Regions from separate parts of the Methylobacterium organophilum genome, predicted to be linked through region 2. Evidence: riboswitches for the same ligand, from Rfam matches in the RefSeq annotation. Region 2 holds a riboswitch; each other region holds the start of a gene.
What was found. A riboswitch is a leader RNA that binds a small molecule or an ion and turns the genes downstream of it on or off. The one in region 2 is predicted to bind cobalamin.
Positions count from the first base shown of each region.

Region 1: another riboswitch for cobalamin. It lies ahead of MMB17_RS03150 (TonB-dependent receptor plug domain-containing protein); the one in region 2 lies ahead of MMB17_RS04630 (TonB-dependent receptor).
Region 3: another riboswitch for cobalamin. It lies ahead of MMB17_RS11175 (CbtB domain-containing protein); the one in region 2 lies ahead of MMB17_RS04630 (TonB-dependent receptor).
Region 4: another riboswitch for cobalamin. It lies ahead of MMB17_RS05185 (TonB-dependent receptor); the one in region 2 lies ahead of MMB17_RS04630 (TonB-dependent receptor).

Region 1 is NZ_CP092848.1:702,722-710,222, forward strand. Features, by position in the region: gene MMB17_RS03140 (FecCD family ABC transporter permease) at 1-990, opposite strand, end outside; gene MMB17_RS03145 (ABC transporter substrate-binding protein) at 987-1,832, opposite strand; gene MMB17_RS03150 (TonB-dependent receptor plug domain-containing protein) at 1,840-3,810, opposite strand; cobalamin riboswitch at 3,934-4,131, opposite strand; gene MMB17_RS03155 (hypothetical protein) at 4,258-4,491, opposite strand; gene MMB17_RS03160 (Rossmann-fold NAD(P)-binding domain-containing protein) at 4,673-5,329, opposite strand; gene MMB17_RS03165 (class I SAM-dependent methyltransferase) at 5,369-6,010, opposite strand; gene MMB17_RS03170 (SDR family oxidoreductase) at 6,159-7,007, opposite strand; gene MMB17_RS03175 (AraC family transcriptional regulator) at 7,186-7,501, opposite strand, start outside.
Region 2 is NZ_CP092848.1:1,008,976-1,016,476, reverse strand. Features, by position in the region: gene MMB17_RS04665 (xanthine dehydrogenase family protein molybdopterin-binding subunit) at 1-544, shown strand, start outside; gene MMB17_RS04660 (helix-turn-helix domain-containing protein) at 649-1,281, opposite strand; gene MMB17_RS04655 (hypothetical protein) at 1,394-1,792, shown strand; gene MMB17_RS04650 (cupin domain-containing protein) at 1,801-2,205, shown strand; gene MMB17_RS04645 (carbon-nitrogen hydrolase family protein) at 2,210-2,446, shown strand; gene MMB17_RS04640 (SRPBCC family protein) at 2,505-3,125, shown strand; gene MMB17_RS04635 (cyclase family protein) at 3,240-4,130, shown strand; gene MMB17_RS04630 (TonB-dependent receptor) at 4,233-6,257, opposite strand; cobalamin riboswitch at 6,487-6,684, opposite strand; gene MMB17_RS04625 (ABC transporter ATP-binding protein) at 6,769-7,501, opposite strand, start outside.
Region 3 is NZ_CP092848.1:2,419,939-2,427,439, forward strand. Features, by position in the region: gene cobW (cobalamin biosynthesis protein CobW) at 153-1,187, opposite strand; gene MMB17_RS11165 (DUF1636 family protein) at 1,197-1,598, opposite strand; gene MMB17_RS11170 (CbtA family protein) at 1,591-2,355, opposite strand; gene MMB17_RS11175 (CbtB domain-containing protein) at 2,383-2,556, opposite strand; cobalamin riboswitch at 2,589-2,786, opposite strand; gene MMB17_RS11180 (MFS transporter) at 2,862-4,031, opposite strand; gene MMB17_RS11185 (LysR family transcriptional regulator) at 4,129-5,040, shown strand; gene cobU (bifunctional adenosylcobinamide kinase/adenosylcobinamide-phosphate guanylyltransferase) at 5,149-5,661, shown strand; gene cobO (cob(I)yrinic acid a,c-diamide adenosyltransferase) at 5,658-6,260, shown strand; gene MMB17_RS11200 (hypothetical protein) at 6,355-6,786, shown strand; gene MMB17_RS11205 (cobyric acid synthase) at 6,818-7,501, shown strand, end outside.
Region 4 is NZ_CP092848.1:1,127,549-1,135,049, reverse strand. Features, by position in the region: gene MMB17_RS05185 (TonB-dependent receptor) at 1-1,992, opposite strand, end outside; cobalamin riboswitch at 2,286-2,484, opposite strand; gene MMB17_RS05180 (DUF3800 domain-containing protein) at 2,818-3,798, opposite strand; gene MMB17_RS05175 (ATPase inhibitor subunit zeta) at 4,510-4,869, shown strand; gene MMB17_RS05170 (cation:proton antiporter) at 5,109-6,674, shown strand; gene gshB (glutathione synthase) at 6,682-7,501, opposite strand, start outside.

The DNA.
Region 1 (7,501 bases), 310 kb from region 2:
CAGGGCTGTCACCACCCCGAGCTTGAGCTCGGGCCGGGTGGCGAGCAGGCGCACCCCGATATCCGCGGCCAGGACCAGGACGGCCCCGGCGAGTCCGCTCGGCAACAGGCCGGCGCCGGGCCGCGCCCCGACCAACGGCCGCATCAGGTGAGGCACGACGAGGCCGACGAAGCCGATGGCGCCGGAGACCGCCACCCCGCTGCCCACGGCGAGCGCCGCCCCGGTGACGAGGCGCAGGCGCACCGAGAGGAGGCCGAAGCCGAGGCTCGCAGCGGTATCCTCGCCGAGGGTGAGGGCGTCGAGGGCGGAGCCGGTGGACAACATCAGGCCCCAGCCGACCGCCATCAGGGGCAGGCAGAGGAGGACGTGATCCATGCTGCGGTCACCGAGCGAGCCCATCAGCCAGAACACGATCTCCAGGGCGGCATAGGGGTTCGGCGACAGGTTGAGGGCGAGCGCGGTGAGCGCCCCGGCGAGGCTCGACAGGCCGATTCCGGCCAGGATCAGGCCGAGCGTGCTGCTGCCGCGGGCGGCGAGGGCGCTCAGGAGAAGGGCCGCGACGGCCGCCCCGGCGATGCCGCCGAGGGGCAGGGCGAGGCTCAGGGACGCGGTGAGGCCGCCATAGAACACGATCACGGCGCCGAGCGCGGCGGCCGAGGAGATGCCGAGGATGCCGGGATCGGCGAGGGGGTTGCGCAGGTAGCCCTGCATCGCGGCCCCGGTCAGGCCGAGGCTGAACCCGACGAGGCCGCCGAGCAGGGCGCGCGGGATCCGCAGCTCCCACAGCACCAGGGCCGGGAGCGTGGTCCGGCCCGCGACGAGATCCGCGAAGGCGGCGGTCATGTCGAAGGGCGCGTAGCCGATGGCGATCGAGGCGAAGGTCAGGGCGAGGACGGCGAGGCCGAGGAGAGCGATGACCGCCCGGCGGGCACGCGGCATGCCGAGTCGCGGCGGGGCGGCATGGGCGAGGTTCACGACTGGCGCGTTCATGGGCGGGCAGCCTGTGCGTTCGCGGCGGCCGCCAGCCGCGCCACGACCTCCGCCACCTGGGGGCCGGGGCAGGTCCAGAAGCGGTTCGGGATGGCGACCACCCGCTGCGTGCGTGCGAGCGCCCGGAACACGGGATGCTGCAGGAGCGCGTCGGCGAGCGAGGGCGCGCCCGTGCCTGTCTCGTCGACCACGATCAGGTCCGCCTTCGCGAGCACGGCCGCTTCGAGGGGGACCTGACCGAAGCGGTCGCGACCGATCTCGGCCGCGACGTTGACGAGGCCGGCGGCGCGGATGAGGGCGTCGCCGAGGCCGCCGGGCGCGACCGTGAAGGCGTTCGGCCGCATGACCAGGACCCGCAGGGGACGGGTGGCCGGTGGGACGGAGGCGAGCCGGGCCTCGAGCGCCGCGACCATCGCCTCGCCCCGCTCGGGATGGCCTATGGCCGCCGCCACCTGCCGGACCTGCGCGCGCACCCCGTCGAGATCGGCCGGCACGCCGAGCTCGAGCACCGGCGCGCCGACGCGCTTGAGCATGGCGACCGTCGCGCGCGTGGTGAAGGCGCCGGCGATGACGAGGTCGGGCCGGAGGGCGACGACCTCCTCGGTCAGGCCGCGCGCCACCGGCAGCCCGGCGGCCTCGGCCGCCACCGTCGAGCCGCGCGGATCGGCGGCCAGAACGGTGACCGCCAGGACCTGCTCGCGGTCGGCCAGCCGCAGGACGAGCTCGTCCGCGCACAGGTTCATCGAGACCACGCGCAAAGGCGCTGCCGCCGCATCCGCGGCGCGCGGCGCGGGCAGGGCGGCCAGGCAGGCCGCGAGCAGAAGCGCGCTGCGTGACGGCATCGTCACCTCAGAAGCTGGTCAGGCGCACGCCACCGTAGACGGCGAGGCCCGGCCCGAGGAAGCCGGTCGGGTTCTCGTAGCGGCGGTCGAACAGGTTATCGATCCGCCCGAACACGCTCACGCCCTCGCTGACGTCGTAGCTGACGGCGAGATTGACGAGGGTGAAGCCGGGATTCTTCAGCCGCGGCACGGAGAAGTCCCGGTTGCCGTCGACGAAGTGGCCGAGCACGATCACCGTGCCGCTGACGGTCAGACCCGGCAGGGGCGTCCACGCGGCGGTGGCGCTGCCCTTGTGGCGGGGCCGACGCAGCAGTTCCTGGCCGGTGATCTCGTTCTTGGTGACCGTGTTCGTGTAATCGACGCGGCCCGAGAGCGTTTCGGAGAACCGGACCGAGACGAAGGCTTCCGCACCGTAGGACTCGGCCTTCCCGACGTTCTCGTTGGACGTGAAGCTGGCATTCGTCGTGATGAGATTGGTGAAGTCGTTGCGGTAGTAGGTCGCGCCGACCAGGACCCGGTCGCCGAGCGGCTGCTCGATGCCGGCATCGTAGCCGAGGCTCTCCTCGGGCTTCAGGTTCGGATTGCCGAAGAAGTTGAAGGCCGGGAAGTCCTGGTAGAGCTGGCTCAGGGTCGGCGCCTTGAAGCCGGTCCCGACGCTTCCCTTCAGGCGCGTCTCGGTGAGGGGCAGAATGTAGCTCGGCGCCACCCGGAAGGTCGTGGCCGCGCCGAACTGGTCGTTCTCGTCGTGGCGGATATTGGCAACGAGGAAGGCGCGCGCGAAGGGCGTCAGCTGCGCCTCCCCATAGCCCGCCGTGTTGCCGTTCCGCGCGCGCAGGGAATCCGGCACGGAACCCGGTGTGGTCGTGAACAGGCTTTCCTCGTCGCGCTGCACCCCGAACAGCAGCAGGTTGCCGGGGGAGAGCAGAACATCGCCGCGATACTCGTAGCGCGTGCGCTCCCCGAGCCCCGTGGTCGCGTCGGGGGTCGCGAGCGGGTCCAGCGGCCCCTGCTGGCGGTTGAACAGGTTCGAGTAGTTCATGGCGAAGAGGTTGTGGAAGCCGGCGAACGGCGTCCACTCGGCCTCGTTGCGGGTGAAGATCTGCTGGACGGCGGCCTCGCTGCGGAACGCGGCCGGTGCCGATGGGAAGGTGCTGAGATCGTCGCCGGTGAACAGCAGACGCCCATTGATGAAGCGCGTCACCGAATTGATACGGAACGTGTCGGTGAACTGGTAGCCGAGCTTCGCCGAGACGGTCTCGTTGTCGTAGAAATTCGGATGGACCGGGCGCCCGAGCGGCACCAGGTCCCGCGGCGTGACGGGGGTCGCGGCGGCTCGGACATGCGCGATCGTGACCGCGTAGTCGAAGCCGTTCTCCGAGCCGCTGATCCGGCCGCTCTGGTTGAAGGTACCGAAGGAACCGCCCTCCACCCGAAGCGAGGTGCGGGCCGGCCCCTCCCCGCGCTTCGTCGTGAAGGCGATCACGCCGCCGATGGCGTCCGAGCCGTAGAGGCCGCTCTGCGGCCCGCGCAGCACCTCGATGCGCGCGAGGTCGTCGGTGAGGAGCTGGCCGAAGTCGAAGGAGCCGTTGCCGTTCGACGGATCGGTGGCGTCGATGCCGTCGATGAGCACCTTCGTGTGGTTGGAATTGGCGCCGCGGATGAAGACGGAGGTCTGGCCGCCGGGGCCGCCCGTCTGAACGACGTTGAGGCCCGGCACCTGCTGGAGGGCATCCGGCACGGTGCGGCGCTGCTGCTGTTCCAGCATCGGCGATGTCAGCACGGTCACGCTCGATCCGACCTGCGCCGTCGGTGTCGGCACACCGGTGGCGCTGACGGAGATCTCTTCGAGGGCGGCAGCGGCCGGCGCATCGGCGAAGGGCGTCGCGCTCTGCTGGGCGAGGACGGGCGCGGTCGAGAGGGCGGACAGCGCGCAGGACAGGGCCAGCGCGCTCCGGCGCGCGGAAGGAAGGGACAACACGGGACGGCAGCCTCGGGCAACGGCAGTGGCACGTCACCGCGAACGAGGCCTCGGGTCACCGCCTCCTCGCAGGAATGGCGGACCTTCGACACCCGCCAGGACACCCCGCCCGACGCGTTTCGCGTGTGACCACGACTGACGGCAGGTCTCCTGGCTCGCGGGTCGCTGCCCTCTCACCGTCTTCCCGGATGAGGCTCATCCAGTGACATGGTGGCGGAAGGCTCGCCGCTCACAGTTGCGGGGGCAGCCGCGGCTTCAGAGCGAACCCCTCACCGCGTTCCCTTTTGATCCCCGAGGGGAACCGTCGCCCCATTCCTCTCACCGCGGCCAGGGGCGGTCAATCAGGCCGGGATGGGAACGGCACAGCTGTTGCCGTCTCGCCTCAGCAAGGACTCTCGCCGCGTCCGGTCATGCCAGCCGGCACCGCCGCAGGACCCGGGAACGGTGCTATCGCGCCGGACGCTCGACGGAACCCCGCGCCCGGACGGAATCGGCGCCCTTGACGATCGGGTCGCGGGGATTCGCGGCAGGGGAGGAGGCGAGGAAATCCCAGGCCTTCTGGCCCTGAAGGGTCGGAGCGGCGGCGCGCATCCGAGATTCCGCGTCGGCGCCCTGCGCCAGAGCGGGGCTTGCCGTTGCCGCCGTCACGGCGAGGGCGGCAAGCACGATCCGTATGCTCATGGTCGAGATCTTTCGCGTGGGCTGCATTCGATGGAAGAATGCCACCGCAACGAGAGCAATCAAGAACAAAAATATGCTCTTGCGCTTCCGACGAAGACCGATTCCTGGGCCCTCTCGCCTTGGACGAAGCGGGATCGTGCGCGCGGCGAGGCCCCCGATCGGGCGACGCAGCGCTTCGGTATCAGGGGCGCGTCCGGCCCGCAGGAGTCCGCTTCTCCCCATGGAGCGAGGCCACATGGCAGCCCGGAAGCGCGGCCCGGGCGCTGTCGAGCATGACGCGGGCGATCGTATCCGCCGGGGCGATCCGCAGGCTGGCGGGCAGGATCGGATCGAGCGCGCCAAAGACGCGCGCGGCGATCTGCTCGCCGAGACGGGGCTGGGCGCGCTGTCCGCCGATCAGGCCGGGGCGGACCAGCGTCAGGGAGGGGAAGCCCAGCCGTTCGATGGCGTGCTCCAGCTCGCCCTTCACCCGGGGATAGAAGAAGCGTGAGGCGGGATTGGCGCCGAGGGCCGAGTTGAGGACGAAGCACGGCGTGCCGTGGGCGCGGGCCAGCCGGGCAGCCGCCAGGGGATAGCCGTGGTCGATCCGCCGGAAGGCCTCCTCTGAGCCTGCCACGCGCATCGTCGTGCCGAAGGCGCAGAGGGCGGCGTCGGCTTGCCACCAGCTGGCGGCCTCCGGCAGCGCCTCGAAGTCCACGAGGGGCGCCCGCAGCTTGGGATGCGGGGGAAGCGCGCGCCGCCCCGGAGCGGTGACCTCCGTCACCCGCGGATCCGCCAGCGCCCGCTCCAGGACATGGCGGCCGACGAGCCCCGTCGCGCCGAGCAGCAGCACTCTCATTCCCGAACGATCCCCGCGCCCACCGCGATGCCCCGCGCTTCAGTCGAAGGCCGGCGCCCCGCCCGCGAGGGGCTTGCGCCGGGTGATCTTGTAGACCGCCGCGGGCGGCACGTTCGAGACCGTCGCGCCGATCCGCCGGGCCTTGAGGCCGAGGCGGTCCAGGATCGGCCGCGGCACGGGGCAGCGCGGCCCGTAGGTGAACTGGTAGAAGGCGCCCTGGCTGCGCAGGAGGGCGAAGGCGCCCGCCAGAATCGCGAAGACCTTGCGCGGCGGCATCGAGAGCAGCGGCAGGCCGCTGACGACGGCGCCAAATTCCTGCCCCTCGAAGGCGGCGTTGCCCCTGATCTGCGCCGCATCCATCCAGAGCACCCGGGCCTCGGGAAAGCGCAGCTGCAGGGTCCGCGCGAAATCGGAACCGAATTCCACGAGGGTGAGGTCGCTCTCGGCCAGGCCGCGGTCGAGCAGCGCGCGCGTGAACACCCCGGTCCCCGGCCCCAGTTCGAGGACCGGCGCGTCCTTGGCGGACAGCTCCGCGGTCATGAGGCGGGCCAGGGCCTCGCCGGACGGGGCGACGGCGGCGACGCGCAAGGGGGCCGCCACCCAAGACCGGAAGAAATGCACGTAATCGGCGAAGCCGCCTGCCGCGACAGCCCCCGCCTCCGAACGCATCAGCCAGACCATGACGCAAAGCTCCGATCGGCCCGCGCCCGGCGGCGCGGCCATGGGATTGAGGGAGAGGAATGAGGCCGAGGCGGAGGCCGTCTGCCGGCCCTCCGGCCCCGGATCGCGGGGCGGACCCGGGCCGGAGGCCGGGTCCGCCCAAGGCCCGTCAGGCGCTGAAGCTGTGCCGGGTCGACTGGCCCTGCGCCGCGTTGGAAACCGCCTCCCAGGCTTCCCAGGTGGCGAGGCGCTCCGCATAGGCCGCCCGGGCGACCGGCAGACCCTCGGTGCCCAGGAAGAAGCGCAGCGGCGGGGTCTCGGCGTCGACGATCCGGAAGAGCGCCTCCGCCGTGGCCCGGGGATCGCCGAATTCGACATGGGCGGCGCCGGCGAAGATCTGGGCCCGCAGCGGCGCATAGGCCTCGATCCCGGCGGCGAGCTTCAGGGAGGACGGCCCGGCGAATTCGGTGGCGTAGGCGCCCGGCTCGATCAGCGTGACCTTGATGCCGAAGCCCTTCACCTCGTGGGCCAGGCTCTCGTGGAGCGCTTCGACCGCCCATTTCGAGGCGTGGTAGAAGCCGATGACCGGGCTGGCGACGAGCCCAGCGACGCTCGACACGCCGAGGATGTGGCCGCTGCCCTGCGCCCGCAGGTAGGGCAGCACCGCCTGCAGGACGCGCAGCGCGCCGAAGACGTTGGTCTCGAACTCGGCCCGGACATCCGCCTCGGACGTCTCCTCGATGGCCCCGACCAGGGCGTAGCCGGCATTGTTGACCACCACGTCGAGCCGCCCGAAGCGCTCATGCGCCCGCGCGACGGCCCGGCCGACCTGGTCCGGATCCGTCACGTCGAGGGCCAGCGGCAGCACGGCGTCGCCGTAGCGCTCCGCGAGATCGGCGACGCTCGCCGCCGAGCGGGCGGTGGCCGCCACCTTGTCGCCGCGCGCGAGCGCCGCCTCGGCCCAGACGCGGCCAAAGCCGCGGGAGGCACCGGTGATGAGCCAGACTTTCTCGGTCATGGGAACTCCCTGTTCCAACCTGTTCGCAGAAGGGCAGCGGAAGGATCTGCAGGGTCAGGGATAGGCCGCCGGCCCACCCTTGAGAGTGACGGCGGGCGCCAGTTGTCTGGCGGAGAGCGCCAATGAGGGGCTCTCCCGCCATGGGGACGGTCCCGTGGGGACCGCCCCGGGCCGCCCCTCAGTGGAGGGCGTGCGGCCGCCCCGGCCCGGCGCCGCCCCGGCCGTTCAGCTCGCGCCAGCGGCTCGGCGTCACGCCCTCCCAGTCCCGGAAGGCCCGGTAGAACGAGCTGGTATCCTGGTAGCCGAGCAGGCAGGCGACCTCGTCGATGTCGGTGGCCGGATCGGCCAGGAGCTGGCGCCCGAGTTCCTGCCGGGCCTCGACCAGCATCTCGCGGAAGGTGCGGCCCTCCTCGGTGATGCGCCGCTGCAGGGTGCGCTCGCTCGTGCCCAGCTCGCGGGCCACGTCGGCGAGCTCCGGCCGCCCGCTGGCCAGG
Region 2 (7,501 bases):
CGCTTCGATCGATCTGGCCGGTGTCGCGCTCCAGAGCGGCGAGGCGCTCGCGGGCGAAGGCCTGTTCGAGGCCGACCACATGAACTACCCCTACGGCGTCCACGTCGCTCAGGTCCGGGTTGACCGTCGGACCTGCGGCGTGACGGTCGAGCGCTACCTCGTGGCCTACGATGTCGGCCGGGCCATCAATCCGATGCTGATCGAAGGGCAGGTGGTCGGCGCGGCCGTGCAGGGCATCGGCGGGGCGCTGCTCGAGGAATTCGTCTACGACGCGGAGGGGCAGCCCCTCGCCACCAGCTTCGCGGACTACCTCATGCCGACGAGTCGGGAAGCCCCGCCCGTCGAGGTGCTCCTGCGCGAGGATGCCCCGAGCCCGCTCAATCCCCTCGGCGTGAAGGGGGCCGGCGAAGGCGGCCTCACCGCAGCCGGTGCCGCCATCGCGGCGGCCGTAGACGACGCTCTGCAGCGACCCGGCCTGGTGGCGCGGCTGCCGATCGCCCCCCTGTATCTCTACGACGCCCTCGACGGCGCCATGGGCTCATGAAGCGGGTCTCCGGCGGCGCATCTCCCGCACCGCCGCGTGCCAGGGGAAGGCCCTGCCGCGAGGATTGGCTGCCCGCTCCCTGTGGAGCGAGCGCGGCGGCAGCCTCAGTGGCGATCGATGTTGAACCACAGGGTTCGTACCACCGTCGATCCGTGGTTCCAGATCCGGTGGGGGCGCTGCGACAGGTAGGCGATGAGGTCGCCGGGGTTCAGGATATAGACTGCGCCGTCGACCTCGACCGTCAGCCGTCCCTCCAGCACGTAGCCGTATTCGAAGCCGGCATGCGACATCGGCCGGTCGGCGCTGCCGGTCTGCGGCTGGTACTCGTTCACCGCCACGGTGACGCCCCGCGCGCGGTCGTCGCGCAGCAGCCGCCGAACCACGTGCTGTGCCGTCTCGATGGCCGGCGTCTCGTTGGCCCGCACCACCAGCTTCTCCTCGGAGGTGGGCTCGCTCGACACCAGGTCCGACATGGTGATGCCCAGCGCGCTCGCGATCACCACGAGGGATCCGATCGAGGGCGAGGCGCGTCCCCGCTCGACGAGACTCAGCATCGAGGTGCTGAGCCCCGACGCGGCGGCGAGGGATTGAAGCGTCATGTTCCGGGCGCTGCGGGCCTCGCGGATGCGCAGGCCGATCGCCGCCAGCGTCGAGGCCGTGCTTTCCGCGATCTCCGCCGACGTCGCCATCGGCACGTCCTCTGTCAGGTCGCCCGCCACGGTGATCTCTCGCGTCATCTCGTTTCTTCCTCGCAGACCAACGAAGGCCAGCCCCACAGTTCCGCCTTGCGTCAGTTTTTTATATGTGTAAAATCATTTGATTGATATTCAAAAAGGATCATCGTCGGCTATGAGCACTGAGACGGTGGAGACCGTCCGCGTCATCGACAGCGCGGTCGACTGTCCTGAGATACCGATCGTGGTCGGTGCGGGCAATGCAAAAGTCGTCATGTGGCCCGAGAATGGGGCAATATACAGGACATTTCATCTTATTTCGCTCCACGCATCCGATAAAACTATTCCACTGAGCCATAAGGGCGACAGTGTTTATTATGTCGTTTCAGGAAGTGGCGTCGTGCGTAGCCCGTCCGACGACTTCAGCGCGGAGCTCGTCGAAGGCTCCATGGTCCATATCGACGGTGGAGATTCCTACACCTTCGAGGCCCACGGCAATTCCGGCATGAGCCTGCTCGGGGGGCCGTGCCCGGCCGATCTCGAACTCTATGCAAATCTTCGCGCGCGGGGGTAGCGGCAGCCATGGCCATTCGAGTTTTCCATCGCGACACGCCCTCGTTGCGCCTGCCGCTCATCTCCAAGGATGCCCGCTTCGTGGTCTGGCCGGGCGTCGGCGCCTGGACGGCCAACATGAACTACGTGCGGCTCGAGCCGGGCGAGGAGAACGTGCCCCATATCCACGTTCAATCCGAGGATACGATCTTCATCCTCGAAGGCGAGGGGACGATCCAGGATTATACCAATGACGTCAGCCTGCCGTTCCATGCGGGCTGCGCCGTCCATGTCCCTGTGGGCGTCAAGCATGCGGTGAAGGCCGATCGCGGCGTCGGCATCGTCAGCGTCGGCGGCCCGAGCCCGGCCGACGTGGCGTTGCTCGTCAAGGCGGGCGCGCTGCCTCAGGGCACCCAGGCACCGGAGCGGAGCTGAGCCCGTGACGATCGCCGGACAGATCGGACGCAGCGAGGCGAATCGGGCGTGCTGCTTCCAGGCGATCGCGTCTGTGGCTGCCGCGGGAGCGAGCCTGGTGATGCTGCCCGCGTCGATCGTGCCAGGCGATGCGGTCGATCCTCAGGCGCTGCAGGCGGCAGCGCCGGTGGACGGGCGGAGCCTGCGGCTCTGGTCGGATCTCGCGCGGGCGCACGGCATCCTGGGGGGCGACATCCACTGAGAGCCGCCCCGGCGCGCATCACCGGGACGGGCCGACGGAGACATTCAGGAGAAGCATCGTGAAGATCACGCAGGTGTTCACCGTCGGCCGGCCGCTGCCGGTGGTGTGGGAGTTCTTCCACGACATTCCCCGTGTCGCGGCCTGCGTGCCGGGGGCGGATTATCTCGGCGTCAAGGAGGATGGCCGGCATTCGGGCCGGGTGACCACCAAGGTCGGCCCGTTCCAGACCAGCTTCGAGGGCGAGGCCGAGGTCACCTACGACGAGGCCGCCCATGCGGTGACGGCGGTCGGCAAGGGCGTCGACCGCAAGGGCGCCAGCCGGGGCAAGATGACCATGGCCTGCACCTGCGAGGCCGCCGGCGATTCCACCAAGGTCACGGTCGATGCCGACGTCCAGCTCTCCGGCCCGATCGCCCAGTTCGGCCGCACCAGCCTCCTCAACGAGGTCGCCGCGGTTCTCGTCCAGAGCTTCGTGCAGAACGCGGAGGCGCAGCTCGTGCCCGCCGCACCCGCCGTGGCCGAAGGCAGTGCGCCCTCAGCGGCACCTGCGCCCGCCACTGCGTCGGCCCCCATCGCCGCGCCGGGGCGGCCGGTGAGCGCGCTTTCCCTCGCCCTGGCCGTCCTCAAGGGATGGTTCCGATCTCTGTTCCGGCGGACGCAGGCCAACGAGAACAGCTGAGCCGCCCCCGCGACATCCTCCGCTCCGCCGTCGATCCATCGTGGCGCCTCCGGGTGCCCGCAGGGCGGAGCCGCGCCGTCCCATGATCTCGAATACCGAAGGAGACCGAGACCCGTGAAGATCGTCGACCTCTCGCATCTGATGAACGTGCACACCCCCGGCTGGGTCGGGTATGCCGGCAACAAGATGTACTACGCGCAGAACCTGCAGACGAAGCAGATCGTCGCGCAGCGCATCGACACCGCCCTTCATGTCGGCACGCATATCGACGGCGCCATGCACGGCACCGACGGCATGGGCGACATGGCCTCCTATCCCCTCGACTTCCTGGTCGGGCCCGGCGCCGTCGTCGATGTGTCCCAGCACATGGACGACTGGGCGGTGATCACGCCCGAGATGATCGAGAGCGCTCCGGTGGAGGTGCGCGAGGGCGATATCCTGATCCTGCATACCGGCTGGCACCGGTACTGGGAGGGCAAGCCTCAGCAGGATCTCGTGCGCTACTTCTGCATGCATCCGGGCGGCAAGATCGAGCTCCTGGAATGGATGCTCAAGAAGAAGATCAAGTGGTTCGGCATCGATTGCGGTTCGGGCGACCACGCCATGAACACCTCGATCCGCCACATGCGCCCCGACCTCGCCAAGCGCTTCGAGCAGAAGGTCGGCATGACCTGCGATCAGTTCTTCGGCGACTACAGCTACACCCATAAGCGCTCCGGCCGCGCCGTGACGGAGGAGATCTTCCCCTTCCACGCCTACGCCTTCCAGGAGGGCCTGATTCACGCCGAGAACGTCGGCGGCGACATCGAGCTGATGCTGAACAAGCGCTCGATCATCGGCGCCTTCCCCTGGCGCTACGACGGTCTCGAGGCTTGCCCCTGCCGGATCGTCTGCTTCGACGGCATGGACGAGGCGGTCGAGGCCGTGGGCGACGCGGCCAAGGCGATCCTGGGCCCGCGCTCCATCGCCGCCGGCCTGACCAGCGGCGGCCCGGACGGCCGCTGAGGCGTCCTCGGGCTTGGCTCCCCTCCCGTCCGGCGAGTGAGGCCGGGCGGGAGATCCGTCACGAGGCGGCCCGGCACGCGCCGGGTCGCCCGCTGCTTTGCCTCAGAACCGCCCCGCGAGGGTCAGCCGCACGGCGGTGGGCTCGACGGGATGGAAATGGCGGTCGGCGATGCCGTCCGCCGGCTCGCCGGGCAGGCGGGATTCGTAGAAATAGGTGATCTGGTCGGCTTTGGCGTTGGTCAGGTTCAGCACGTCGAGGGCGAGGCTGACGCCGTTCTCGAAATTGTAGCCGATGCGGCCGTTGAGCAGCGCGGTCGGCTTCGAGCGCACCGAATTGTCCTCGATGAGCGGGCGCGGCCCGAAATAGCGGAAGCGCAGGGTCCCGAACCAGCCGGTGCCTTCCCCGAAGGTCACCCCGGCTGAGGCGATGGTGGTGGGCGCCTCTGGCACCCGGTTGCCGGCCGGGTCGACATCCGAGAACCGGGCATTGGTGACCGTGAGGTCGCCTTCGAGCCGCAGCCACGGGGTGAGCGCGTAGCGGTTGGTCCATTCGACGCCGAAGCGCCGGGTCGGACGGCTCGGCTCGGTGGTGCCGGTATCGCCCTGGAATAGGTTCTCGGAGGCGAAATCGAGCCGGAACAGGGCGACGGAGCTTTCCAGTCCCGCGATCGAGCGGTTGCGCAGGCCGACCTCGTAGCCCGTCGAGGGCACCAGGAAGGGCGAGCGCTGGATGTTGAAGAGCGGGCTCGACGGATCGACGGTCGCGGTCACGCCGCGCACGTCGTTGGAATGGAAGCCGCCGCCGTAATTCACGTAGAGTTCGGTGTCGGCGAAGGGACCGAGCACGAGGCCGAGCTTCGGGTTGACGATGCCGTCCCGGGCCTTGCCGGAATTGGCCGCGATGTCGGAGACGACGTCGGCGTAGTAGCCGTCCGCCCGGAAGCCGAGGCTGGTGCGTAGCCAGTCCGTCCAGCGCACCCGGTTCTCGACGTAGAACGCCGCGCTCGCCTCCAGCACCCGGTCGTCGAGCACGGTCGAGCGGTATTGGCGGTTGGTGGTGTTGAACAGGCCGACGCGCATGCTGTCGGTCCGGGTCTGCACGCCGATCTCGGTCTCCGTCGCCAGGCCGAACAGGTCGCCCTGGAAGACATGGGCGATCTCGCCGCCGCCGAGCACCCGGTCGTCGAGCTGGCGGAACTGGTCGCCGTTGACCGGGTCGTTCAGGAAATAGGTGAAGTCGTTGAACAGGTTCATCCGGTAGCGGATCACGTAGGCGCTCGCCCGGGTGACCCCGGTATCGTCGGTCGCGCTCCAGCGTCCCGAGAGCGAGAACCGGCCGGTATCGCCGCCATCGGTCGGGTTCAGCGTGCCGTAGCGGCCGAGGATGCCCCCCGCCACGGCCCGCTCGGGGATCTGGTTGGTGGCGTTCCACTTGGCCCAATAGGCCATGCCGGTCACGGAGAAGCCGTCGAGCGCCGTGCCCTGGCTGTAGCGCAGCACGCCGTTGAACTTGGCGAGGCGATCCGGCACGTCCCAGGGCCCGTCATAGACCTGGGCCTCGCCGGCGGCGAGCAGGTGGCCCTCGCCCAGGGGCGCCGAGGCGATGGCGAGCGCCCGCTTGTAGCCGAAGGAGCCGATCGAGGTGAGCGCGAGGTTCTTCTCCACCGTGTCGAGATAGTCGATCCGCACCGAGCCGGCCGAGGCGAAGTCCCCGTCGCGGGCGAAATACGGGCCCTTGTGGAATTCCACCGCGCCGACGAGCTCGGGGATCAGGAAGTTGATGTCGGCATAGCCCTGGGCATGGGCGTTGGTGCGCATGTTCACCGGCATGCCGTCGACGGTGATGGCGATGTCGCTGCCGTGGTCGAGGTTGAACCCGCGCAGGAAGAACTGGTTGGCTTTGCCCTCGCCCGAATGCTGCGTGACGATCAGGCCGGGCACCGATTCCAGCACCTCGCCGGGCCGGGTGACCGGGCGGCTGTTGAGCTGCGCGCCGGTGATGACCCCCGCGCTCGCCGCTTCCACGACCGGCAGTGCGCCGCCGATACCCGTGCTGCCGCCGACGAAGCCGGCACTGGCGGCGGGGCCGGATGCCCCCCCGGCGGAAGCGGCGGCCTCCCCCGCCACGGCGATCTCGTCCAGGCGCGTCTCGCCGAGGGAGCCCTCGGCATGGGCAGGCTGCGCGGTGGCGAGGAGCGCGCAGGAGAGAAGAAGCAGGCTGGGGCGGGACACGGGACGGCAGCCTCGGGCAACGGCAGTGGCACGTCACCGCGAACGAGGCCTCGGGTCACCGCCTCCTCCGGGGAGGGGCGGCGCCTTCAGCACCCGTCAGGACACCCCGCCCGACGCGCTTCGCGTGTGACCACGGCTGACGGCAGGTCTCCTGGCTCGCGGGTCGCTGCCCTCTCACCGTCTTCCCGGATGAGGCTCATCCAGTGACATGGTGGCGGAAGGCTCGCCGCTCACAGTTGCGGGGGCAGCCGCGGCTTCAGAGCGAACCCCTCACCGCGTTCCCTTTTGATCCCCAAGGGGAACCGTCGCCCCATGGCTAAGCTTGGCGTCGCGGCTCTGTCAATGCGGTGCCACCCGCCCCCTCAATCGCCCACCCTGTCCCGGGCGAGGGGGCCTCCTGCCGCCCCTACTCCGCCGCGGCGCGCGGCGTGTCCGGCCGATCCGACGCGAACTGGGCCGCGTGGAGCTTCTGGTAGTAGCCGCCGGCGGCGAGCAATTCCTCGTGCCGACCTTCCTCGACGATGCCGCTCTCGGTGACCACGGCGATGCGGTCGGCATGGCGGATCGTGGCGAGGCGGTGGGCGATGACGAGGGTGGTGCGGCCGGCCGCGAGCTCGGTCAGCGCCGCCTGGATGTCCCGCTCGGTCTGGGTGTCGAGAGCGGAGGTCGCCTCGTCGAGGATCAAGATCGGCGGGTTCTTCAGGAAGACCCGGGCGATGGCGAGCCGCTGCTTCTGGCCGCCCGAGAGCTTCACCCCGCGCTCGCCGACCACGGTGTCGAGCCCGTCCGGCAGCCCCGCGATCAGGTCGCCGAGACGGGCGCGCCGCGCCGCCTCTAGGATCTCGGCCTCACCGGCATCGAGCCGGCCATAGGCGATGTTCTCGCGGATCGTGCCGGCGAACAGGAACACGTCCTGCTGCACGATGCCGATCTGCCCGCGCAGGGAGGCGAGCGTGTAGGCGCGGATGTCGTGCCCGTCGATCGTGATGCGGCCGGCGTCCACCTCGTAGAAGCGCGGGATCAGGGAGCAGAGCGTGGTCTTGCCCGCGCCCGAGGGGCCGACGAGCGCCACCGTCTCGCCCGCCGCGATGGTGAGGCTCAGGTCGCGCAGCACGGGACGGTCCGGGCTGTAGCCGAAG
Region 3 (7,501 bases), 1.4 Mb from region 2:
CCGGATGCGCCGCCCGCGCGTTCGAAGAGCTCCGCTGGACGTTCCTGCCCGGCGAAGAAGGCCTCGACGCTCATGGGTTGGGGGGCGCGGTTCAGCATGTCGGATCCGCTGCCATCATAGCGCGCGGCGGGCCGGCGAGGCGAGGGGCCGAACTAGCCCGCCAGTGCCGCCGCGACTGCCGCCCGGTCGAAGCCCTTGAGGCCGATCACCACGAGGCGCCCGTCCCGAGGCTCGCTGTTCTTCCAGGGACGGTCGTAATGGTGGGCGATGCGGCGGCCGACGCCCTGCACCACGAGGCGCATCGGCTTGCCGGTCACCTCCACGAAGCCCTTGATGCGCAGCACGCCCTCGGTCTCGGCGGCCTTGGCGACGCGGGCGGCGAGGTCGTCCGGGGTCGCGGTCGCGGAGACGGGGAGCGCCACCGATTCGAAATCGTCGTGGTCGTGGTCCTCGCCCTCGCCGTGATGGGAGGGGCGGGCCTCGAGATCGTCCTCGGCCGCCGCGGCGAGGCCGAGCAGCACGCGGGGATCGATGCGGCCGTGCTCGGTCTCGACGAGCTTCACGGCGCGGGGCAGGTGGCCCTCGATCTCGGCGCGCACCTTGCCGCGAGCCTCCGCGTCGATCAGGTCGGCCTTGTTGACGACCACGAGGTCGGCGCAGAGGAGCTGGTCCTCGAAGACCTCCTCCAGCGGGTTGTCGTGGTCGACCGCCGTGTCGGCGGCGCGCTGATTGGCGAGCGCGTCCGGATCCTCGGCGAACTGGCCGGAGGCCACCGCCGGCCCGTCCACCACGGCGACGACCCCGTCGACGGTGACGCGGGAGCGGATCGCCGGCCACTGGAAGGCCTGGACCAGGGGCTTGGGCAGGGCGAGGCCGGAGGTCTCGATCAGGATGTGCTGCGGGGGCTCCGGCCGGTCGAGGAGCTTGGTCAGGGCGGGCACGAAATCGTCGGCCACGGTGCAGCAGATGCAGCCGTTCGGCAGTTCGACCACCGAATTCTCGTCGCAGCCCTCGATGCCGCAGGAGGCGAGGAAGGAGCCGTCGAAGCCGATATCGCCGAACTCGTTGACGATGATGGCGAGCTTCGCGCCCTTCGCGTTCTCCACCACATGACGCACCAGGGTCGTCTTGCCGGCCCCGAGGAAGCCGGTGACGATGGTGCAGGGGATCTTCTCGACGATGCTCATGGCGCGCTCTCAGATGTCGTCCGTGCGGGCCGCGGGCAGCGGCGGGATGCGGGCGATCACGCCCCGGCGGAATTCGACCGGCCGCTCGCGCCAGGCCACGATCCCGTCCGGCGTGGCGGCATAGGCGGCGAGCCCGTCGAGGATGGTGCGGGCGGAAGCCTCGGCGTCGAGATCCCCGTAGACGTAGCTCCAGCGGCCCGCCGAGGCGACGGCGACGGTGCAGGGCCGCTTGCAGACCGAGAGACAGGGCACGCCCTCGACGGTCAACCCCGGCACGGGCGCGCGGTCGAGCTCCGTCTGGAGCGCGTCCAGCAGGCGGCTGCCCGCCGGCTTGTCGCCGCCCTGTCCCGCCACCTTGCAGGTGGTGCAGACATGCAGCACCACCGCATTCGGATGGTCGGGATCAGGCACGGGCTGTTGCCTTCTCGCGTCCGAAGGCGTGCCAGGCCCAGCCGAAGCCGAGGCCGATCAGCGCCCAGAACACGAAGGCGATGGCCAGCGAGCGCGCCGCGAACTGCGCCGCATAGCCCGCCGGCAGCTTCGAGGCCGCCTCCTCGACATGCGGCGCCCCGGCGAGGTGCGGGCCGACGATCAGGACGAGGCCGCCGAGGATGGTGATTGGCACCCGGCGCACCAGGATCAGGTAGAGGCCGAGGCCCGTCGCGATCACCGTCATCAGCCACCAGGCCTGCCGTAGCTCGAGGGCGGCCGCCCCCATGCCGGGCAGCTCCGGCGGCAGGCCCACGGCGGGGGCCAGCGCCACCGCAGCGAAGCCGGCAAGGCCGAGCTTCAGCCCGGTCTCCGGACCCGGCGGCAGGCGCAGGGCAAGCATCACCGCGCCGAGCAGCAGAGCGTAGCCGACGCCGCCGATCAGGGTGGCGAGGCCGGTGAAGGCCATGCGCGGCAGGCCCTCGCCGGGCTGCCACTCGCCCCCGCCGTGGTCGTGGCCGGCATGACCCGGATCGGAAGGGTCGTGGCCTTCCGCGCCGTTCCCGTGGGAATGGGCGAGCACGACGAGGCTCTTCGGCGCGGACAGGGCGGCGCTCTGGCCTTCATAGGCCTCCGCCGCCACGATGAGCGGCGAGGTGAGGGCGAGCTGCAGCCCCGTGGCAGCGACAGCCGCGAGGAAGCCGGCGACGAGCGCCGCCGACAGCAACCGGATAATCATGGAAAGGGCGCCTGGGGGATCAGGCGATCAGTGGCAGGGGAAGTTCTGCGCGTGCCGGAAGTCGTGCGCCGCGTTGTGCAGCGCCGAGGCCGGGGCAAAACCCGCCAGGAAGACGAGGCCGAGGCCGAGGAAGGCCGCGATCACGACGGCGCGGGCGCCCTCGGTGACGGTGGTCGCGGTGGAAAGCGTCGTGGTCGTCATGGTCAGGCTCCGGCCGCCCCGCCGGCGGCGTTGAGAGATAGCGGGTGACGGCAGGTCTCCTGGCTCGCGGCGTATGATATGCCCACCGCCTTCCCGGATCGCTCCAGTGGCCGATGGCGGGCACGTGTACCGCTCACAGTTGCGGGGGCAGCCGCGGCTTCGAGGCTGAGGCCCCGGCCCGCGTTCCCTTTTCACCTCGTCGCCGAGGCACCGTCGCTGCGGACCCTAGCGGCTCGGATCTGGACTTGCAATCGGAGCGGATGGCCGCCTTCGGGACAATCGCGGCCATGGTCCTAGCCCTGTGCTCAGCAGGTGGCCGAAACCGGGAGGCGGGGGCGGTTCCGGCGGAGCGCCGCGAGCATGAGAAGGCCGGCACCCGCCATCGCGGCGCCCGCGAGGGGGACAGCGGGGTAGCCGAGCCCGGCGTCGATCACGGCGCCGCCCGCCGCCGCCCCGATCGCGTTGCCGAAGTTGAAGGCGCCGATATTCATCGCCGAGGCGAGGTTGGGGGCCTCCTGCGCCTCGTTCATCACGCGCATCTGGAGCGGCGGCACCAGCGCGAAGCTCGCCACGCCCCACAGAACGATCAGGATCGCGACGGCAGCCTCCCAGCGCAACGTCGCGGCGAGGAGCAGGAGGAGGACCACCAGTCCGGCCAGCGCGGCCGCGATGGTGCCGTCCACCGAGCGGTCGGCGAGGCGGCCTCCGAGCCAGTTCCCGGCCGCGAGCCCGGCGCCGTAGAGCACCAGCATCGCCGTGACGAAGCCGACGGAGGCTTCCGTCTCGACCCGCAGGATCGGCACGATGTAGGTGAAGACCGTGAACATCGCGCTGGCGCCGACGACCGTCAGCCCGAGGGCGGCGAGCACCGGGCCGCGGACGAGCACACGTAGCTCCGCCCGCATGTCGGCGCCGGCCTCGGCCCTCAGGTCCGGCAGGGCGGCGGCCAGCGCGAGCATGGCGAGGACGCCGACCCCCGCGATGCCCCAGAACGCCGTGCGCCAGCCGAGCACCTCGCCGATCCAGGCCGCGAGCGGCACGCCGCCGATGGTGGCGAGGGTGAGCCCCGAGAACATCGCCGCCACGGCCGCGGCTCTCCGCTCCGGCGGCACGAGCCGTGCTGCCACCACCGCGCCCACCCCGAAAAAGGCGCCGTGGTTGAGCGAGGTGACGAGCCGGGCGGCGACCAGCGTCGCATAGCTGTCCGCTAGCGCCGCCATGGCGTTGCCGAGGGTGAAGATCGCCATCAGACCGATCAGCAAGCGCCGGCGCGGCACGCGTGCGGCCGCGAGGGTCACGAGCGGCGCCCCGACCAACACGCCGAGGGCGTAGGCGCTGACCACGAGGCCCGCCGCCGGAATCGAGACGCCGAGATCGGTCGCCATCAGGGGCAGCATCCCCATCGGGGTGAACTCGGTCACGCCGATGCCGAAGGCGCCCATGGCCAGTGCGAGCAGGGCGGGATTGGTTTTCATCGTGGATATCCTCGTCGTTCCGTGACAGCACGTGGCGGATCGGCGACGAGGGCGGTAGCCGGGCTCGCGGACCGAGATCCGTGCGCAAGGATCACGAATGAGGCGGGACGGCATCGATCGAACCGGCGAGATGAGCGCTTTCCTGGCCGTGATCGCGGCCGGCAGCCTGGCGGGCGCCGCGCGCCGGCTCGGCCTGACGCCGTCCGCCGTCAGCCGGATCGTCAGCCGCCTGGAATCCCGGCTCGGCGTGCGGCTGATCGTGCGGACCACGCGCAGTCTGCGCCTGACCGCCGAGGGCGAAGCCTATGGACGGGCAGCTCGGCGCATCCTGGCCGATCTCGACGAGACCGAGCGGGCGCTCGCCGACCAGGGCCGCCCGCGGGGGCGGGTCCGGGTGAGCACCGCGACCGCACATGGCCGGCTCGTGGTGGTGCCGCTGCTCGCCGACTTCGCCGCCCTGCATCCCGAGATCGTGGTCGAGATCGACCTGTCCGACGAACTCGCCGATGTTCTGGGAGGCCGGGCGGACGTGGCGATCCGCTTCGGGCCCCTGGCCGACAGCCCGCTCACCGCGCGGCGCCTGGGCGATACCGGGCGCACGGTGGTCGCTTCGCCCGCCTATCTCGCCCGCGCCGGCACGCCGCAGGTGCCGGCGGACCTTGCCGCCCATAACTGCCTCGATTTCAGCTTCCGCCGCATCGAGCCCGGCTGGCCCTTCCGCGTGGGCGGCCAGGACCATCTCCTCGCCGTGCAGGGCAGCATGCGGGCGAACAACGGCGAGACGCTGGTGCAGCTCGCACTCGCGGGCGTCGGCATCACGCGGGTGGGCAACTTCCACATCACCGAGGAGCTGGCGGCGGGCCGGCTCGTGCCGCTCCTCGCCCCCTTCAACCCCGGGGACCGCGAGGCGATCCACGCCGTGTTCGTGGGCGGCGCGGCCATGCCCGCCCGCGTGCGCGTGCTCGTGGACTTCCTCGCCGAGCGCATGCGCGGGAACGCCGGCTGGTAGGCGATCGGATGGCTTCGCTCGCGCGATCTCCGGCCCTGTGCCATAGGCCGGGGCGGAATGGATTCGTGGAGAGACCGGATGGCGGATGATCGGACGCCCCTTTCCGGAATGACCCTGGTGCTCGGCGGCGCGCGCTCGGGCAAGAGCGCCTATGCCGAGCGGCTGATCGAATCCTGCCCCGGTCCCTGGCTCTATCTCGCCACCGCGGAGGCCTGGGACGACGAGATGCGCGCCCGCATCGCCCTCCACCGGGAGCGGCGCTCCGGCGATTGGATCACCCGGGACGTGCCGATGGCGCTGCCCGAGGCGGTGGCCGCCGCGACGGGGCCGGTTCTGGTCGATTGTCTCACGCTCTGGCTCACCAATTTGATGCTGGCGGAGGCCGATCTCGCCGCGGCCTCGGCCGCCCTCGTGCAGGCCTGCGCCGCCGCGCCGGGGCCGCTGGTGCTGGTCGGCAACGAGGTCGGCCTCGGCATCGTGCCCGAGAATGCCCTGGCCCGGCGCTTCCGCGACGAGGCGGGGCGCCTGCACCAGCGCCTCGCCGCCTCCGCCGACCGCGTCGTGCTGATGGTGGCCGGGCTCCCCCTGACCGTTAAACCCTCCGCGGAGAACCCCGCATGAGCGACGATGACGACCGCCACCGCGAGAAGATGGCCAAGCGCAAGGCGGTCCAGGACGCCGAAGTCGCCTCGAAGACCATCGAGAAGGGTCTCCTCATCGTCCATACCGGCCCCGGCAAGGGCAAGACCACGGCGGCCCTCGGGCTGCTGCTGCGGGCACTCGGGCGCGGCTGGCGCGTCGGCGTGGTGCAGTTCGTGAAGGGTGCCTGGGACACCGGCGAGAAGCACGCGCTCAAGGCCTTCGGCGCCCAGGTCGAGTGGCACGCCCTGGGCGAGGGCTTCACCTGGGAGACGCAGGACAAGGCCCGCGACGCCGCGGCGGCGCGGCGGGCCTGGGCCGAGGCCGAGCGCCTGATGGCGGATCCCTCCCTGCGCCTGCTCGTCCTCGACGAGCTCAACATCGCGCTGCGCTACGAGCAGCTCGACCTCGATGCGGTGGTCGCAGCGCTGAAGGCCCGGCGGCCGGATCTCCACGTCGTGGTAACGGGCCGCAACGCCAAGCCGGCCCTGATCGAGGCCGCCGACCTCGTCACCGAGATGGGCAGCGTGAAGCACCACTTCTCCGCCGGGGTGAAGGCGCAGGAGGGAATCGAGTTCTGAGGCGGAGCGCCCTTGATGGCGGCGGCGCCCCGATGCACAACCGGGGCCGTGCAAGCGCGGCCGGAACGCGCCCGCGCCAAGGACAGGGTGGACGATGAGACGACTCGCCTGCGCCCTCGCCGGGGCCCTTTCCCTCGCAGCCGGCCTGGCCGGCTCTCCTCCAACGGCCCGCGCCGACGAGCCGGTGACGGAATCCTACCGGGCAGCGCCCGCTGGCCGATACCGCTCCGCGCATCGCCCGCGCACGATCGTGCGCGAGGTCGTGGTGCGCAAGCCGGTTTATGTCTACCGGACGCGCCGGGTCGTGCGGGAGGTGGTGGTGGAGCGCCCGGTCTATCTGCGGCCCCGCCCGGTCTATCGCGAGGTGGTGTTCGACGACCCCTACGGCCCGCCGCCCTTCGCCTATGGCCCGCCGCCGTTCCGCCCGCGCCCGGCCTTCTATGGCCCCGGCTACGGCCCGGGTCCGTTCTTGCCCTTCCGCCCCCGGCCCATCGGCTGGGGCTGGGGGCCCGGGCCGTTCTTCTAGCCGGACGAAGCTTGCGCAGGGGCGCCGTGCCATGACCCGCGCCCTGATGATCCAGGGGACCGGCTCCGATGTCGGCAAGTCGCTGATCGTCGCCGGTCTCGCCCGTGCCTTCACCCGGGCCGGCCTCGCCGTGCGGCCGTTCAAGCCGCAGAACATGTCGAACAACGCCGCCGTGACCGCCGATGGCGGCGAGATCGGCCGCGCCCAGGCCCTGCAGGCGCGGGCGGCACGGGTGCCGCCCTCAGTCCACATGAACCCGGTCCTGCTCAAGCCGCAGAGCGATGTCGGCGCGCAGGTGGTGGTGCAGGGCCGCATGGTCGGCACGGCCCGAGCGCGGGACTACCAGGAAATGAAGCCGAAGCTCCTGGCCTCGGTGCTCGACAGCTACGCGCGGCTGCGGGGGCAGGCCGACCTCGTCCTCGTCGAGGGGGCGGGCTCGCCGGCGGAGGTGAATCTGCGCCGGGGCGACATCGCGAATATGGGCTTCGCGCGGGCGGCGGGCGTGCCCGTGGTGCTGGTCGGCGACATCGACCGGGGCGGCGTCATCGCCAGCCTCGTCGGCACCAAGGTGGTGATCGAGCCGGAGGACGCGGCGATGATCCGCGGCTTCCTCGTCAACCGCTTCCGTGGCGATCCGAGCCTGTTCGACGACGGGATGGCGATCATCGCGCAGCGCACCGGCTGGGCGCCGCTCGGCCTCGTGCCGCACTTCCCC
Region 4 (7,501 bases), 120 kb from region 2:
GTTGCCGAAATCGCTGAAGGTGCGCCCGACATACTGCACCCCGAGCCGCGCCTCCCAGCCCGGGGCGAAGGCCCAGTTGAGCCAGAGATTGCCGACCCGCTCCGGCACGTCCAGGGGCTGCTTGCCGGCATAGCTGACCAGCACGTTGTTCACCACCTGGGTGAAGTCGTCGTACTGGGCGTGGAGCAGGGCGAGGTTGGCGTCGATGCGCCAGCCCTCGGGCAGGCGGAGGGAGACCGCCGCCTCGACGCCCTGGGAGGATTGCCGGCCGACCTGCACCTGCTGGGTCGAGGTGCCCGGCAGCGCCGAGATCAGCTTGTCCTTGACGATGCGGTAGCCGGCGAGCGTCCATTCGAGGGTGCCGCCGAAGCTCAGGCCCTTCACGCCGATCTCGACCTGCTGCCCGGTGGAGAGGTCGAAATTCGCGTCGCTCTGGCTGAGGGAGATCAGGCTGTTCACCGGGTCGGTCGCGGTGGCGTATTGCGCGTAGAGGGCGAGGTCCGGCGCCGGGTTGTAGACGCCGCCGAAACGGTAGCTGAGCGCGCTGAAGTCGCGCGCGAACCGAGCCCCCGTCTGGAGGTTGGTGCGCTCCAGATACGGCGCGTCGTAGCGCAGGCCGGAGAGCAGCGCGAACTGGTCGGTCACGATCAGCCGGTTCTCGGCGAAGACCGAGGCCTGGAAGGTCCGCGTCGCATAGGCCGGGCGCGCCCGCCCGTCCTGCGGGAACAGGCCGGGATCGTAGCCCGAGACCGGCACGCTGTCGGACGCGTCGAAATAGAAGTTGTTGGTGTGGCGGAAGCGGATCGTGTTGACGTCGAAGCCCGCCAGGAACTCGTTGCGCATCCCGAACAGCTCGCCCTTGAAAGCGGTGTCGAAGCGGTTCCCGATCTGCTCCTGGGAGTGGTAGATCTCCAGGTAGTCGCGGCGGTCGATCCGCCCGGTGGCGCGGTTGAAGCTGTATTGCTCCACGTCGAGCCAGTGGCGCCGGCTCTGCAGCCGGTAGGCGGTGTTGCGGAGCGTGATGTCCGCGCTCGGCGTCCATTCCGCCTTCAGCTGCGTCCAGTTGTCGAGCCAGGTGACCTTGGCGTCGCGGACATTGTAGTTGTTGAAGCGGATCCGGTCCGGCACGCGCCCGTCGATGAGCGGGCTGCCCCAGTAGCGCATCGGCTCCTGGTAGCCGAGGTCGTGGGAGAGGGTGACGGCGAGGTCCGGGGTCGCCTGCAGGGTCAGGGCGCCCGAGACCGCGAGGTTGCGGAAATCGCCGTCCGGATTCATCCAGCCGTCCGCGCGGTTGCCGCTCACGTTGAGGCGGTAGGCGACCTGCTCGCCGAGGGGGCCGCCGGTGTCGAGGGCGAGCCGCGCCGTCCCGTCCGAGCCGAGGGCAGCCCGCGCCGCGCCGACCGGCGTGAAGACCGGCTGCTTGCTGACCACGTTGACCACGCCGCCGATCGCCCCGTCGCCGTAGAGCACGGAGGCCGGGCCGCGCAGCACCTCGATGCGCTCGACGTTCCAGGTGTCGAAGGGGAAGGTGACGGTGCCGGCGCCGACGAAGAGCCGGGTGCCGTCATAGAGCTGCTGGATCGAGTTCGGCCCGGCGAAGCCCCGGCTCGTGAAGGCGCCGTTGCCGTTGCCCGGCGCGGCGATGGTGGTGATGCCGGTGGCGTTCTGCGTCACCGCCTCCGTCACCGTGTTCTGGCCGCGGATGCGGGCGGTCTCGCCGGCGATCACGTCGAGGCTCGCCGGCGTCTCCAGGGGCGTCAGGCCGAGGCGGGAGCCGCCGCGATCCGGCGTGCGCAGGTTGAGGCCGGCCGGGGCGGCCCGGGTCAGGCTCACCCCGTCGCCGGTCACGGTGAGCTGGTCGAGGGTGACGCTGGCCGCCTCCTGCGCGGCGGCCGGCCCGCAGGGCAGGGCCGGCCAGAGCAGGAGGGCGAGGGCGGGCAGGCCGCGCGCGGAACGGAGCCGCCCGGAGGGGCGGGGAGAAGGCATCGTCATGGGAGCGTGGGTGTCCGGGCACGGGCGGCGGTGCCCCGGCCGCGGTCCTACAGCGAATGTAATAATGTTACAATCGCCATCCGCGAGGCCGCCGTGTCCCCTCCTGGGGCGCGGGCACGGGCGGGCTCTCTCCCGGGGCGGGAGCGGAAACCTTGCGGGATCGGACATCGGCGGAGGTGGCGCGCGCGTCTTCGAGTGGCACGTCACCGCGAACGAGGCTTCGGCCTCCGCCTCCTCCGGGGAGGGGCGGCGCCTTCAGCACCCGTCAGGACACCCCGCCCGACGCGTTTCGCGTGTGACCACGGCTGACGGCAGGTCTCCTGGCTCGCGGGTCGCTGCCCTCTCACCGTCTTCCCGGGCGGATCGCCCAGTGACATGGTGGCGGAAGGCTCGCCGCTCACAGTTGCGGGGGCAGCCGCGGCTTCAGGCCCGACAGGCCCTCACCGCGTTCCCTTTTGATCCCCGAGGGGAACCGTCGGCACCAAGCTTGGCCGTTGCTCACGGTTTCGTCAATGCGGGGCTTTCTCCATTGGACCTTAAGTGTGGCAGGCAGCGCATGCACCGCTATCTCGCCAGGTTCGGCTTCCACTACAGCAATCGGCTGGAACTTGACGTTAACAATTCGAATCGCGCTGAGCGGCCTTGGGGGCTAGCAAGCGACCAACCTATCAACAGTCATCTCGTTAGGCGCGAAATCCGAGGTGGAACGAAGCCACCGAATGTGCATTATGGGGATAATTCGAGCGGTATGGGTTTCAGCCCTTGCGCAAGAAGGGAGATCGTGTTGCGCGATCGGGCGGGGGCTATAGGCCCCCGTTTCCCGTTCTAGGGTAGCCATTTGAGGCCAAATCCCTCAACTCGGAGCGTTCTAGGGCAGCGTCGATATTTTTTCTTGAGCAGAATATCGACTATTTTAGTCCCAAAGTCTGCCGGTTGCTCCATCTGGTCTTTTATAAATCGCATGTATCTGGCGCTTGGGTGTGCGAGAAGATCGGCAATCTGTAGTCCTGCCACATTCGCGGTCTTTGCCCGCATGTGAATATCTCGCGATGTTAAGTGCATTTGTACTATTCTTGCTGGAATATGTTCTGTACCATTGCTATAAACTCTAGCAAAAGATGCCTTTAGCTTTTTGTCTACGCTTTTATTTCTGGCTTCAACAACCACATCTCCTTGGATATTTCTAGATTTTAGATACATTACGTATCTTTCGACCAAGCACCTCATGCAGTAGTGATATGGATCGAAATGCCAAACTCCATATTGCTCTAAATGTTTCTTCTTGTCGATCTGAACAGTGATCACAAGATATGGAATTCTGTGCAGTTCCTCTAAAATATAATTATTAAATTCGTCGAGTTTGCCAGGGTCTCGGAGGGTGGCGAATGGCCCTTCGCGTCGCATAATTTCGCGCCTGTGGAGAACCACGGGGATATCGGGGGTATGTCCGAAGAGCTTCTCCTTGAACGCATCAAGTCGGGGTTGGATTACGTCGTTATGGGTTTTCAAAGGCGTTAGAACGCCAGTCAAACTTAAGTACCTAATATTTGGATCATTTTCAGCGCCTTTAAGGTCGCCATTCCCAACTTCATCAACAAATAGGCGATATAGCATGGGTAAGAGTACAAAATATGCTATCGAGCCAGGCCGATCATTTGAGGATGTTAATCCATCTTCTGACGAGCAAAGCGAGCGGCTTTTGCGTGATGCTATTCGGCTGGAACGCGGTGAAAGGCGCCGACAAGCAAGCAGCAAGTTAGCGCAGAAGGCAACAGGTAGGGGTAAATAAGTTTCAAGCGCCCACACGCGCGCAGCGGTTCGGCGGCAACTGCATGGCGTTGGGCCATAATGACGATATCCCAGCTTGAGTATCTTAGGGTATGCCGAGACTATGGGGCCTGCTCTTTAAGCCGAAACATCCTAATCATTTCGGCGTCAATAGGTTAAAAAATAAGAGGTAGAATTGTCTATCCAGAAAATCCGCACGGGAAACTGGCGCCGATGGATATAAGGCGAAATTAAAATTATTGATATCGACCGACAAAGCAATTTTAATTAAATAATTACTATGTAGTATTGAGCAGATATTTTATGGGATGATTTCGAAATCGAGAAACTAAATCTAGCCATATCGACGGATTATAGAGGTAATCACTAGGGCCCTATGTGTTTGCAGTTCAGGCTCCATCGATTCGAGTCTGCGTGATGTTTAGTCGTGATTTTGCGCGGGAAATAGATGTGCTTCTTTGCTGTGATTAATATGTTTCCGGCCAAATTGTTTGGAGGCTTAGTCTTATAGGTGAATGCGCGAAAAGTGTGTCATCAAACTTATGGGCCGAGCCGAGGTAGTGACCATGAAGGCATCATAACGTAGCCTCTGACTAACGCCAACGCCTACGCATCTTCCGAAAAATTTGAAATTCAACCTCCGCCGAATTCCCTTGGTAATCCGCGCATTCGGCGGCATTCTCAATGCTTCGACCCCTCGCATCCCCCGGATCGCCCAGGAGGGAAACGATGCTCAGATCGTTCGAAGAGAGAGAACGTGCCGAAGAACTGAAATTTGCTTTGGAGGAGGAGCGGCGTTTCCTGAATCGCCGTCTCGGAATCCAGGCGCTCGCGAACTTTGCTGTCCGAAAACTTGGCTGTGACGGGCAGACGAGCCGGGCCTATGCCGACGTGCTGATCGACGCCATGGTCCATGGCGCCAGCGACGAGACCCTGCTCGCGCGGGTGCAGGCCGACCTCTCGGCGAATGTCGCCGATTTCGGCCTGGACGAACTCCGCGGCGTGATGCGCAGCGGCCTGGACCCCGCCCTGCAATCCCGCCGGGTGGTCACGCCCCGCTCCAGCGTCCCGCGCTTCGAGACCCTGTAGCGGGCGACCCGCCGGGCCGAGCGCGCGACGCGGGTCGACGAGGCTGCCGAGCGGGCGAAGGGGCGCGGCCGGCCCGGCCGCCTGCTGCGCCGGCCTGCGCGGGGCGCCGGAACGCCCTCCGGGCTGGGCAGGCAAGGCGCGGGCGCTCGCTTCGCGCCGCGACCGATCGGCCGGGCGGGGATACCGCCGGCTCCGCGGGGGGTTCCGCTTGCCTGACCGCGTCGCGTTGCTCCGGGCCCATGCTTCTGTTCGACTGGATCGTCGGCATCCTCACCGGGGCGGTGGTGCTCGCCGCCCTGGCCCGGCGGATCGGCGCGCCCTTTCCCGCCTTCCTGGCGCTGGGCGGGGTCGGCATCGCCTTCCTGCCCGGGGTGCCGAACCTGACCCTGGATCCCGGCCTGGCGCTCGCCCTCTTCCTGGCGCCGGTCCTGCTCGATGCGGGCTACGACACCTCCCTGCGGGATCTCCTGCGCTGCTGGCGGCCCGTCGCCGGCCTCGCCCTGGGCGCGGTCGCGGCGACCACCCTCGCCGTCGCGGTGGTGGCCAAGGTGCTGGTGCCGGACATGCCGCTCGCCGCCGCGATCGTGCTCGGGGCCATCGTCGCCCCGCCGGACGCGGTCGCCGCCCTCTCGGTGCTCGCCCCCGGCACGGCCCAGGCCATGCCGCTGCCCCACCGCCTCATCACCATCCTGCGCGGCGAGAGCCTGCTCAACGACGCGAGCGCGCTGCTGATCTACCGGCTCGGCGTCGCCGCGGCGGTGACCGGGCATGTCGAGCCCTCCGAAGTGGCCCCGACCTTCCTCGTCGGCGTGCTCGGCAGCCTCGTGGTCGGGCCGCTGCTCGCTTTGGTCTCCCTCCGGCTGATCCGCTGGTTCGACGACGCGGCGAGCACCATCGTCCTGCAATTCGTGGCCGCCTTCGGCATCTGGATCGCCGCGGAGAAGCTGCAGCTCTCCGGCGTGCTCACCGTGGTCAGCTACGCGATCACGGTCTCGCGCTTCTCCCCGGGCCAGACCGCGCCGCGCGCCCGCATCCTGTCCTACGCCGTCTGGGACACGGCGATCTTCGTGCTCAACGTCCTCGCCTTCGTGCTCATCGGCAACCAGATCGGGCCGATCCTCGAACGCCTGCGCGACGACCACGCGGTCTCGCACAATCTCTTCGCCGGGCTGGTGGTGCTCACGGTGATTCTGGTGCGCATCGCCTGGGTGCTTCCGGCGAGCGGGCTGCGCGGCATCGGCTTCGAGGCGGCCGCCGAAGCGGCTCCGAAGCCGAAGGGCCTCGGCCTCGGAGCCGGCTTCGCGGTGTCGTGGGCGGGGATGCGCGGCCTGGTGACGGTCGCGGCGGCGCTCGCTTTGCCGGAGGGCTTCCCCCACCGCGATCTCCTGGTCTTCACCGCCTTCTGCACGGTGCTCGGCACCCTGGTGCTGCAGGGCCTCACCCTGCGCCCCCTCATCGCCCGCCTGCGCCTCGAAGACACGGATCCCGTCGGCCACGAGGTCGGCTGGGGCCGCGCCCAGGCCTACCAGGCCGCCCTCGACCGGCTGAAGCAGGACGAGTCGCAGGCGGCCGAGGCCCTGCGCCGGGAATTCGCCCTCGCCCTGAAACAGGCGGCGGCGCACGAGGCCGGCCATGCGCCGGAGGCCCTGCCGGCGGACGAGGCCCGCCGAAAAGCCGTCTCCGCCGCCCGCGACCGCATCCTCGCCCTGCGCCGGGAGGGCCGGATCGGCGACGACGCCTATTACGTGCTGGAGGAGGAGTTCGACTGGGCGGAGCTCGACGTCACGCCCCGGGCGGAGCGCTGAGCCGGCCTCAGCTGCGGCCGAGCCGCCCCTCGATCGCGTCCCAGACCGACACCGCGAGATCCGGGCCGCCGAGCCGCTTGATCGCCCGGATGCCGGTCGGCGAGGTGACGTTGATCTCGGTGAGATGCCCGTCGATCACGTCGATGCCGACGAGGATCAGGCCCCGGCGCCGCAGCTCCGGCCCGATCGTCGCGCAGATCTCGCGCTCCCGGTCGGTCAGGTCGGAGGCGGCGGCGGCCCCGCCCCGCACCATGTTGGAGCGGATGTCGTTCTTGGCCGGCACGCGGTTGATCGCCCCCATCGGCTCGCCGTCGACGAGGATGATGCGCTTGTCGCCCTCGGTGATCCGTTCCAGGAAGCGCTGGACCACCCAGGCCTCGCGGAAGGTGGCGGCGAAGAGGTCGAACATCGAGCCGAAATTCGGGTCCTCCTCCGAGACCCGGAACACCGCCGCCCCGCCATGCCCGTGCAGGGGCTTCATCGCCACCGTGCCGTGCTCGCGGCGGAAGGCCTCGATCTCCGCCTTGTCGCGGGAGATCAGCGTCGGCGGCATCAGCTCGGGGAAGTCGAGGACGAAGAGCTTTTCCGGCGCGTTGCGCACCTCGGCCGGGTTGTTCACCACCAGCGTGCCGGGGTGGATCTTCTCCAGCATGTGCGTGGCCGTGACATAGGCCATGTCGAAGGGCGGATCCTGGCGCATCAGCACCACGTCCGCCTCCGACAGGTCGATGCGCTCGATCCCGCCGAGGGTGGCATGCGCGCCCTCCACGTCCTGCACGGTCACCGGCTCGACCCGGGCCGTGACGCGCCGGCCCTGCATCGAGAGC